One region of the Glaciecola sp. MF2-115 genome, then DNA from elsewhere that is predicted to be linked to it. Evidence: predicted binding sites of a transcription regulator. Region 1 holds the regulator's gene; each other region holds the start of a gene.
What was found. Region 1 encodes sigma-54, which starts transcription at its own class of promoters, with help from an activator protein. Its sites were predicted from a motif close to GTTGGCACGNNNNTNGNNT; they were not measured.

Region 2: the regulator sigma-54 is predicted to act here: its motif matches at 1,818-1,836, upstream of flhA (flagellar biosynthesis protein FlhA).
Region 3: the regulator sigma-54 is predicted to act here: its motif matches at 1,750-1,768, upstream of ACKLNX_RS09600 (P-II family nitrogen regulator).

The regions. Positions count from the first base shown of each region.
Region 1 is NZ_JBLBVM010000053.1:42,847-46,136, reverse strand. It holds gene lptC (LPS export ABC transporter periplasmic protein LptC) at 1-80, shown strand, start outside; gene lptA (lipopolysaccharide transport periplasmic protein LptA) at 49-609, shown strand; gene lptB (LPS export ABC transporter ATP-binding protein) at 606-1,331, shown strand; gene ACKLNX_RS11155 (RNA polymerase factor sigma-54) at 1,389-2,867, shown strand; gene hpf (ribosome hibernation promoting factor) at 2,891-3,178, shown strand; gene ptsN (PTS IIA-like nitrogen regulatory protein PtsN) at 3,192-3,290, shown strand, end outside.
Region 2 is NZ_JBLBVM010000055.1:77,990-81,279, reverse strand. It holds gene flhA (flagellar biosynthesis protein FlhA) at 1-1,777, opposite strand, end outside; gene ACKLNX_RS13535 (diguanylate cyclase) at 1,894-3,290, opposite strand, start outside.
Region 3 is NZ_JBLBVM010000051.1:31,576-34,865, reverse strand. It holds gene amt (ammonium transporter) at 17-1,333, opposite strand; gene ACKLNX_RS09600 (P-II family nitrogen regulator) at 1,364-1,702, opposite strand; gene ACKLNX_RS09595 (putative bifunctional diguanylate cyclase/phosphodiesterase) at 2,140-3,290, shown strand, end outside.

The DNA.
Region 1 (3,290 bases):
TTGGCTTCGAGGCTAACTTAGAAACACAAAAATATGAGTTAAAGAACCATGTTCAAACTGAATACTTACCTTCTCGCTAGTCTGCTAATAGTGACTAGTGCGACTACAATAAACGCACAAGAGATTGTCAAAAAAGATGATTTTGAGAAACCGACTATGCTCTCATCCGACACCAGTTATGGAGACGGAAAAGAAAAGGTAGCGGTACATGAAGGCAATGTCAAAATTACGCAAGGCACCTTAGAAATTAAGGCGGAGAAGTTGAAAGTATCCGCAGCACTTGGTAAAGATAAAGAAGTGTTTGAGGCTTTTGGCAATCCGGCAAGCTACACACAACAACTATCCGACGGCACTATGGTTGTGGCTAGAGCAAACCACATTAGATATGAAAAAGCGAATAAGATCATATCACTGAAAGGCAACGCCGAGCTTTATCAAAATGCCTTCAGCATAAAAACAGATTCAATCATTTATGATATTGAGAAAGAACAATGGCAAGCACAAAAGAATACCGACAGCCAACAACAAGTTGTGACGGTGTTTGATGGTGCTACCTTGAAGAAAACGAAAGAAGCGCTTGAAAAGAATAAAAAGGAAACCGATAAGTGAGTGCACTGGTTGCCAAAAACTTAGCTAAATCATACAAATCAAGACAAGTTGTAAGAGACGTAAGCTTAGAAGTTTCTAGAGGTCAGATCGTTGGTCTATTAGGTCCTAACGGTGCCGGTAAAACAACCACGTTTTATATGATCGTGGGTTTAGTGCCACTCGATAAAGGCGAGATTTGTATCGACCAACTCGATATGTCGATACAGCCCATGCATGAGCGCGCTCGTCACGGCATCGGGTATTTACCTCAAGAGGCATCTATTTTTCGTAAATTAACAGTTTATGAAAACTTAATGGCTATTCTACAAACTCGCAAAGAGCTCACAAAAGATCAACGTGAACAACAAGCTGACGATTTAATGGATGAGTTTAATGTCAACCATATTAGAAATAATTTAGGGATGAGTTTATCCGGTGGAGAGCGCCGCCGTGTTGAAATTGCGAGGGCTTTGGCAGCCAATCCAAAATTTATTTTGCTCGATGAACCCTTCGCCGGTGTTGACCCAATTTCTGTTAATGATATAAAGAAGATAATTCAGCAATTAAAAGAACGAAACATAGGTGTATTGATTACAGACCATAATGTAAGAGAAACTTTAGATGTGTGTGAAAAAGCTTATATTGTGAGTCACGGTGAACTGATTGCATCAGGAACTGCTGATGAGGTACTCAGTAACCAAAAAGTAAGAGACGTATATCTCGGCGACCAATTTGTACTATAGGTGTATCATGTTTAGTAATAGGGAAAATTTACCTCTAAAAAGCACTGAAGGAAATCGATGAAACCTTCATTGCAGTTAAAGTTTAGTCAACAACTAACAATGACGCCGCAACTTCAGCAGGCGATTAAATTACTACAACTATCTACTCTTGATTTACAACAAGAAATTCAAGAAGCGCTTGATTCTAATCCTTTATTAGAAATAGATGAATCAGATCGCAACGGTGAAAACTCTAATAATGACTCAGATACTCAAGGTGATCTTGATACGAATAATTTGAGCGCTGATAATTCAGATAATGTTGATAGCCACGATGCTCTCGAAAACAATCAAATACCCGACGACTTACCCATAGATAGCTCATGGGAAGACTACATGAGCTCATCTTCTGCACCAGCGAACATATCTAATGGTCCCGCTGACGATGATTATGTGTTTCAGGGCGAAACGACTGAGAACATTCAAGACCATCTTATTTGGCAAATGGAATTAACCCCCTTCTCAGAAATTGATCGTTCGATCGCAATAGCTATTATCGACTCTATTGATGAATCTGGTTACTTAACTGTTAGCTGCGAAGAAATATTAGATAGTTTACAAAACGAAGAGATCGAACTGGACGAAGTTGAATGTGTATTAAAGCGTATTCAAATGTTTGATCCAATTGGCGCTGGTTCTCGCAGCCCGCAAGAATGTTTAATGGTGCAATTGGCGCAATTCGATTCGAACACACCGTGGTTAGCTGAAGCAAGATTGTTACTTACAGAGCACTGTGATCTTCTGAGCAGCAAAGATTATCGAACATTAATGCGTAAAACGCGTTTGAAAGAAGATCAACTGCGTGAAGCAATGCGTTTGTTGCAAACTCTCAACCCTCGCCCAGGCAGCGCGATCCCCGTTAAAGATTCTGAATACGTCATTCCTGATGTAACGGTTGTGAAAAAAAATGGCCGTTGGACTGTGGAGTTAAACGACGACTCTTTACCGCCCTTAATTGTCAATAAAGAATACGAAGCGCTTAGTAAAAGCACAAAAAATTCGAACGATTCTCAATATATAAAGTCACATCTACAAGAAGCAAAATGGTTTATTAAAAGCTTAGAAAGCCGCAATGAAACTTTACTAAAAGTATCTCATTGTATTGTTCAGCAACAAATGGGATTTTTTGAGCATGGGCCTGAAATGATGCGTCCAATGGTCTTGAATGATGTTGCTGAAATGGTGGACATGCACGAATCAACTATTTCTCGAGTGACCACTCAGAAATATATGCATACACCTAGAGGGATTTTTGAGCTTAAGTACTTCTTCTCTAGTCATGTTTCAACCGAATCAGGCGGAGAGTGTTCATCGACAGCCATTCGAGCATTAATCAAAAAGCTTGTAGCTGCAGAAGTAGCGAGTAAACCACTTAGTGATAGCAAGATTGCGCAGTTGTTGGCCGATCAAGGTATTCAAGTTGCACGGCGAACCATTGCGAAATATCGAGAGTCTCTCTCGATTCCCCCGTCGAACCAACGAAAAAGTCTATTGTAGACTACATAAGAGGACGTAACATTATGCAAATAAATCTAACTGGTCACCACGTTGATATTACCGATTCACTCAGAGCATACGTCGACACCAAATTCGAAAAGTTAGAGCGACATTTCGACCATATAAGCAATGTCCATGTCGTATTGAATGTAGAAAAAATCAAGCAAAAAGCTGAGGCGACACTACACTTAAAAGGTGATGTGGTGCACGCTAATGCTGAACATAATGATATGTATGCCGCCATAGACGGATTAATTGACAAGTTAGATCGCCAAGTGATCAAACATAAGGAAAAATCAAAGCGACATTAGTCGTCAACGTATTATGATTATATCTGATATTATTTCACTGGATCGCACTGAATGTGCGGTTCAGTGCCAAAGCAAAAAAAGAATTTTTGAAGTCATTAGCGAAATTGCGGTC
Region 2 (3,290 bases), on a different contig from region 1:
CTTGAACGATGAGTCGTTTCAAGGCGATGCGCAATGCAGACACGAGTACATCTGGGTCTTGGCTCTTCGGACCATACTCACAAAGTGTTTGACAAATTGTACGCATATCTCTGATTGGCACCCCTTCATATAATAGTGTTTGCAACACTTTCACCATTGTACTGAGTGATAAAATATCTGGCACTAAACCTTCAACTAATTTCGGGTTGGTTTTCTCGAGCATATCCAGCAGTTGTTGCACTTCTTCGTGACCTAGTAACTGATAAGCATTCGTCGTCAACAGTTGGCTCAAATGCGTTGCCACAACTGTTGCTGAATCAACAACGGTATAACCTAATGTTTGGGCATGTTCACGTTGGTTTGCTTTAATCCAAACAGCGTCCAATCCAAAAGCTGGATCCTTAGTTTTCGTACCCGGTAGTTCGCCAAATACTTGACCAGGATTGATTGCTAACTCATTTTCATGACTGATTTCGGCATCACCAATAGAAACACCCATCATTGAAATAGAATATGCGTTTGGAGAAAAGTCTAAATTGTCACGAATATGTACCGGTGGAATTAAGAAGCCAAGCTCCTGCGACAACTTTTTGCGCACGCCCTTAATTCGCGTCAATAATTCACCGCCCTGTGATTTGTCTACTAAGGGTATTAAGCGATAGCCAACTTCTAAGCCAATAGTGTCAACATGTTGTACGTCGTCCCAATCAAGTTCTTTGATGCTATTTGAAGATGCACTGGCGTCAGGCATTGTCTCCACAAGCGCCTTATCTTGCGCTTCTTTCGCCTTCATTTTGTCTCTGAAGAAAGCATAAGCAAATACAGCTGCGGAAAAGCCGAGGAAGGCTACATGCGGCATACCCGGCACAATTCCCATAACAAACAAAATACCGGAAGTGATATAAAGTGCTTTTCGGTTTGCTAGTTGTTCGCGAATTTCAAATCCCATTTCCTGAGAGTCGTTTTCGCGAGTCACAATAATCGCTGTTGCAACAGAAAGGAGTAAAGATGGTATTTGTGCGACAAGTCCGTCACCAATCGTAAGGATGGTATACACTTCCATCGCATTCGAGAATTCCAAATCATGTTGGAACATACCGATAAAGAGGCCGCCAACAATGTTAATAAGCATGATGAAAAGACCTGCGATTGCATCCCCTTTCACAAATTTTGACGCACCATCCATTGAGCCATAGAAATCTGCTTCGGAAGTAATTTCTTCACGGCGAGCTCTAGCTTGATCTTGGTCAATATAGCCTGCATTCAAATCGGCATCTATTGCCATTTGCTTACCTGGCATTGCATCCAAAGTAAATCTTGCACTTACTTCTGAAATCCGGCCTGCACCAGCAGTGACTACTTTAAAGTTGATGATAAGGAGAATAGCAAAGACAACAATACCCACGGCATAATTGCCGCCAATAACCACTTCACCAAACGCTTGTATAACTTTACCAGCGGCATCACCGCCTTCATGCCCTTCAAGCAAAACGATCCTAGTTGAAGCAACATTCAAGGCAAGACGTAAAACCGTCGCAACCAAAAGAACTAATGGAAAAATACCAAAATCAATTGGACGTTTAGTTAAAACAGACACCAAAATTATGACGAGGGATAAGGCGATATTAAAGCTGAATAATACATCTAATAGGATAGCGGGCATCGGTAAAATGACCATGCCCATAATGGCGAGAACCACAATAGGCGCGCCCATACCGGCAGCGATACTTTTTATCTGAGCTCTATCTACACTTTGAAAAGCTGAAGTTAATTGCATATAACAGAATTTTGACATCTAAGTAATAATACTGGGTGTATTACAACTACCGTGCCAATACGGCGAAAAAAATAAAAAATGGTGAAGCAGCGACATAAAAGTAATGTAAGAAAAGACTACAACATGGGCAAAACTTGATTTCGTCCCAGACTTTTTCCCTCATAAAGGAGATTGTCAGCTCTTTTTATACACTCGTCTACTGAAGAAAAATTATCAATATTAGCAACGCCTGCAGTGAGAGATACTCGAATTGAACTACTTCCTACGATAAAATCTTCATCGCGAATCGTTTCACGGTATTTATTTGCGATATTAATAGCGTCTTTTAACTTTGTATTCGGCAACAAGACAATAAACTCTTCCCCGCCCCAACGCGCCAAAATATCGTAATCGCGCGTACACTCTTGAAGAACTTTTGCAAATTTAACCAGCACTTGATCACCGGCTTCATGACCATACTTGTCATTAATTTTCTTGAAGAAATCAATATCAATTAAAATGACAGAAAAAAGTTCGTTATTTCTTTTGTATTTTGAAAACTCTTTACTAACTGCATCTGTAAAACCTCGTCGGTTATAAACTTGAGTTAATGGATCCAATGTTGTTAGCAAAGTTAATTGATTGTTGGCGAGTTGCAGTTCTGCCGTTTTCTCCTTCACGCGCTGGAATAACATGGCAGAGCGCTGATGCAAGGCGTATGTTCTCCATCTAAATACCAGGAATACAAGTATAATAGTCAGCAGGCCAAAGCAAGTTATAGCCAATGTCGTTTTATACCAAGGTGGAGTAACTAAAACTGGCATGCGTTGGGGATTATCACTCCAAACCCCATACCGATTCGTCGACTTAACTTCGAAGATATAACTGCCAGGATCCAAATTTGTATAGGTTACAGTTCTGTTTTTACTATTTAAGTATTGCCAGCGATCATCAAAACCAATTAATCGATACGCGTATTCGATACTCTCGGGACTGCCAAATTCAAGTGCGGCAAATTCAATACTAATTAAGATGTCTTCTGGAGATAATATTATTTTGGTGACTGAATCGACTATATTTTTGACGCTTCCAAACTTTTCTTCAATGCCGTGGCTGTCGTTACTATTCAGCACTGCCACACGAGTGAACTGTAGATTGGGTATTGAATCGGGTTTATTTATTTCCTCAGGATGGAAATAGGTCGCCCCTTGATCGCCAACAAAAATGATGGTGTCATCACTTTTCACTGCATAGGCACCGATGTAATAGCCATTACTATTAACACCATCGTTTTCATCGAAAACTTCAACACTCTCCGAGGCTAAGTTTACTCTAAAAATAAATTGAGATGTGGATACCCATAAAAAGCCATTATTATCATCCACAACAGCACCAATTGACGATTGAGTGAGCTCCTCATTAGCGAATAAAGGTGAAAACTTAGGGTTCGAATTGCTGTTATCTAATTCTAACAAATGTAAACCATGACCCAGAGTGCCAATATAAAAACTATTTTCATCCCGTTTAGAAATCC
Region 3 (3,290 bases), on a different contig from region 1:
AATACTTCAGGTTAGATTATTGACGACTTATAGTGAAATCAGGATATGCTTCCAAACCACACTCGCTTACATCTACGCCTGCAAACTCTTCTTCATCGCTCACTCTGATCCCCATGATTGCTTTCAACGCCAACCATACAATTAGACTAGCTATAAAGACCCAGAAGAAAATAGTGAGGGCGCCTACTAGTTGACCAAGGAAGCTTGCACCGCCTGTCTCTCCAGCAGCTACATCGACTGTTAATGGATTAGTAAATGGCACAAGCATGAGACCTAAAAAGCCAACAACACCGTGAACTGAGATAGCTCCTACCGGATCATCAATCTTCAATTTATCTAAAGCTAGTATGCTACCAACCACTAATATACCGCCCAATGCGCCAAACAATGTGGCTTGTAAAGGTGACGGCGTTGAAGGCTCGGCAGTAATTGCAACCAAACCAGCAAGAGCACCATTTAATGCCATTGTAAGGTCCGCTTTGCCAAATAACACTCTCGCTAAGAGCAGAGCAGCAACCAAACCACCAGCAGCAGCCATATTAGTATTCATGAATACCACGGCAACTGAGTTTGCGCTTGCGACACTTGCTGTCGCTAATACAGAACCACCATTGAAACCGAACCAGCCCATCCACAAAATGAATGTACCAAGTGTTGCTAAGGGTAAGTTTGCACCTGGAATAGCGTTAACTTTTCCATTTGCACCGTATTTTCCTTTACGAGCACCAAGTACCAAAACACCAGCTAAAGCCGCAGCGGCACCCGCCATGTGAACAATACCAGAGCCAGCAAAGTCAGAGAAACGAAACGCTGGCATCCAATCAGCTGCTGCGTCATCAGGTACTGGAGCACCAAGATTGTACAAACCAAATACATCAGCACCGCCCCAAGTCCATGAGCCTTCCAGAGGATAGATAAAGGCAGTTAGCACAACGGCAAAAGCGAGGAACGCCCAGAGCTTCATTCGCTCAGCTACTGCGCCAGAAACGATTGACATTGCTGTGGCAACAAAAACCACTTGGAAGAAAAAGTCAGCGGAAGGTGCGTAAGCTGCAGGCTCTTCAGCACCCGTTGCTCCGTCGCCTACAATATCTTGAAGGAAGAAACTAAAATCACTTCCACCATACATAATGCTATAACCGCAAATCATGTACATAATGCATGAAATTGCATAAAGAGAGATATTCTTAGTTAAGATCTCAGTCGTATTTTTCGCGCGTACAAGGCCGGCTTCTAGCATGGTAAAACCCGCTGCCATCCACATAACCAATGCGCCGCAGATTAAAAAATAAAAGGTATCTAGTGCGTACCCAAGCTCAAATGTGATTTCCATTGTTGTTCTCCGTTTATCTAATTGCGCGACTTATAAAGCGTCTGCATCTTCTTCGCCAGTACGAATACGTACCGCTTGTTCTAAGTCATAGACGAAAACTTTTCCGTCACCAATTTTGCCTGTTTTAGCTGCGCTAACGATAGCTTCAAGTAAGCGCTCTACTTCTTCATCATTAACAGCTATTTCAAGTTTCACTTTGGGTAAAAAATCAACTTGATACTCGGCACCTCGATATAATTCAGTGTGCCCTTTTTGACGACCAAAGCCTTTCACCTCGGTGACGGTTAAACCGTCAATACCAATTTCAGAGATGGCTTCACGAACATCATCAAGCTTGAATGGCTTAATGATAGCGGTGACTAATTTCATAATGTGCTCCTGCGTAATTCAAATGAAAGATATGTTTGAATGGCACCATTCAAGAGCAGTGCCAAAAGTAAAAATCAATTAAAATCAAATAGATAGAATTTAAAAAACTCAAGATATTATGTTATAGAGCACCAAATTGGTGCAGCCATATGGATTCGCCCCAATAAGTCGCAGTAATCCGGGAGCTAGAAACACAGTTTATTTTGTCGCCTTGAAAGTGATGAGAAGTAAATTAAGCATATGAAAATCAAACAAAAGTTCGTTATTACTACTGTGTAAACTTGAATAGTGTTGTAACGAGTACCTTGTTATTGTTTTTGATGTTGACAGGCTAAGCTAAGCTAATACAATTGATAGCTGACTTAGAGACGGGTATCACAAAAGACTAGATGGATATTGGCCAGCTAAACAAACTTTTGTTTAATAACGAAAATATATTGACAAAAATTCTGCAGTCGACATCAAATGCTCAAGCATTGTCTCAGTTGTGCTCGCTTTTGGAAGGCAGTTTATCTACTAAAAATATAGAGTGTGCTGTTTTCGATATCGAGAAAAAAGTACTCATTAGCAGTACCAAACAACTCAAAGACAAGCCTGTTATTACGGCTTACCATCAGCATACTCATATCGTTCTAAACCAAATATCGTCAAATTCAAAAATGCCATTGCGGCCCATTTTAGGCAAAGCCGACTCACTGATAGAAAGTTTTGCAGATAACAGCCCCCTTTCCAGTGCACACCTTAATCAGGTTTGGTCATTGCCACTCATATCAATAAGCAAAGAACCAATGGGTTTGTTGTCTGTATTTGTTTCAGAGAGTGAGCAATTATCGGAAAATGATTTGGATTTCATTGCATTGATAGTGCATTTGATGGGAGCTGTGCAATCTAGGTTAAGCCAGCACGGCTCAAATCAAAAATTAATTGAGAAGTTAGAAGAAAGTAACCAAAAGTTTAGAGCATTTACGGAAGTCATGCCTGACTTGGCATTAATCATCGATGAAAATGGTGTTTATGAAGATGCATTCGGCTCACCCAATAATGTACTTTATGTTTCTGCTATAGAAATTTTAGGAAAGCGCGTTGTAGACCTTTTCCCCGAAGCTGAAGCACATCGAATTATGTCAGTTATCCACCGAGCGATTAACACAAACGAATTACAAGTTTATGAGTATTCTTTTGATAACCACGGCAATCCTGCAGATTTCGAAGGCCGAGTAATTCCCATTAATTCTGATAAATCGTCTGGAAATGAGATTAGACGAGTCTTGTGGATGGCCAGAGATGTCACCGTTGAAAAATCAGCCGCACTAAAAATTAAACAACTGGCTTATTTTGATCCGCTTACTCATTTGCCCAATCGTCGAATGTTCAACGAGAGACTGAAGGTTGTTGTTGAAAATAAAGCGCTCGTTCATGAATTTGGCGCCATTTTGTTTCTTGATCTGGACCAATTTAAACGCATCAATGATTCATTAGGTCATGCCGCGGGCGATCAGCTGTTAATTGATGTCGCAAACAGATTGCGCCAAGCATTGCGAAAATCAGATATTTTAGCTCGTATTGGCGGTGATGAATTCGTTATTCT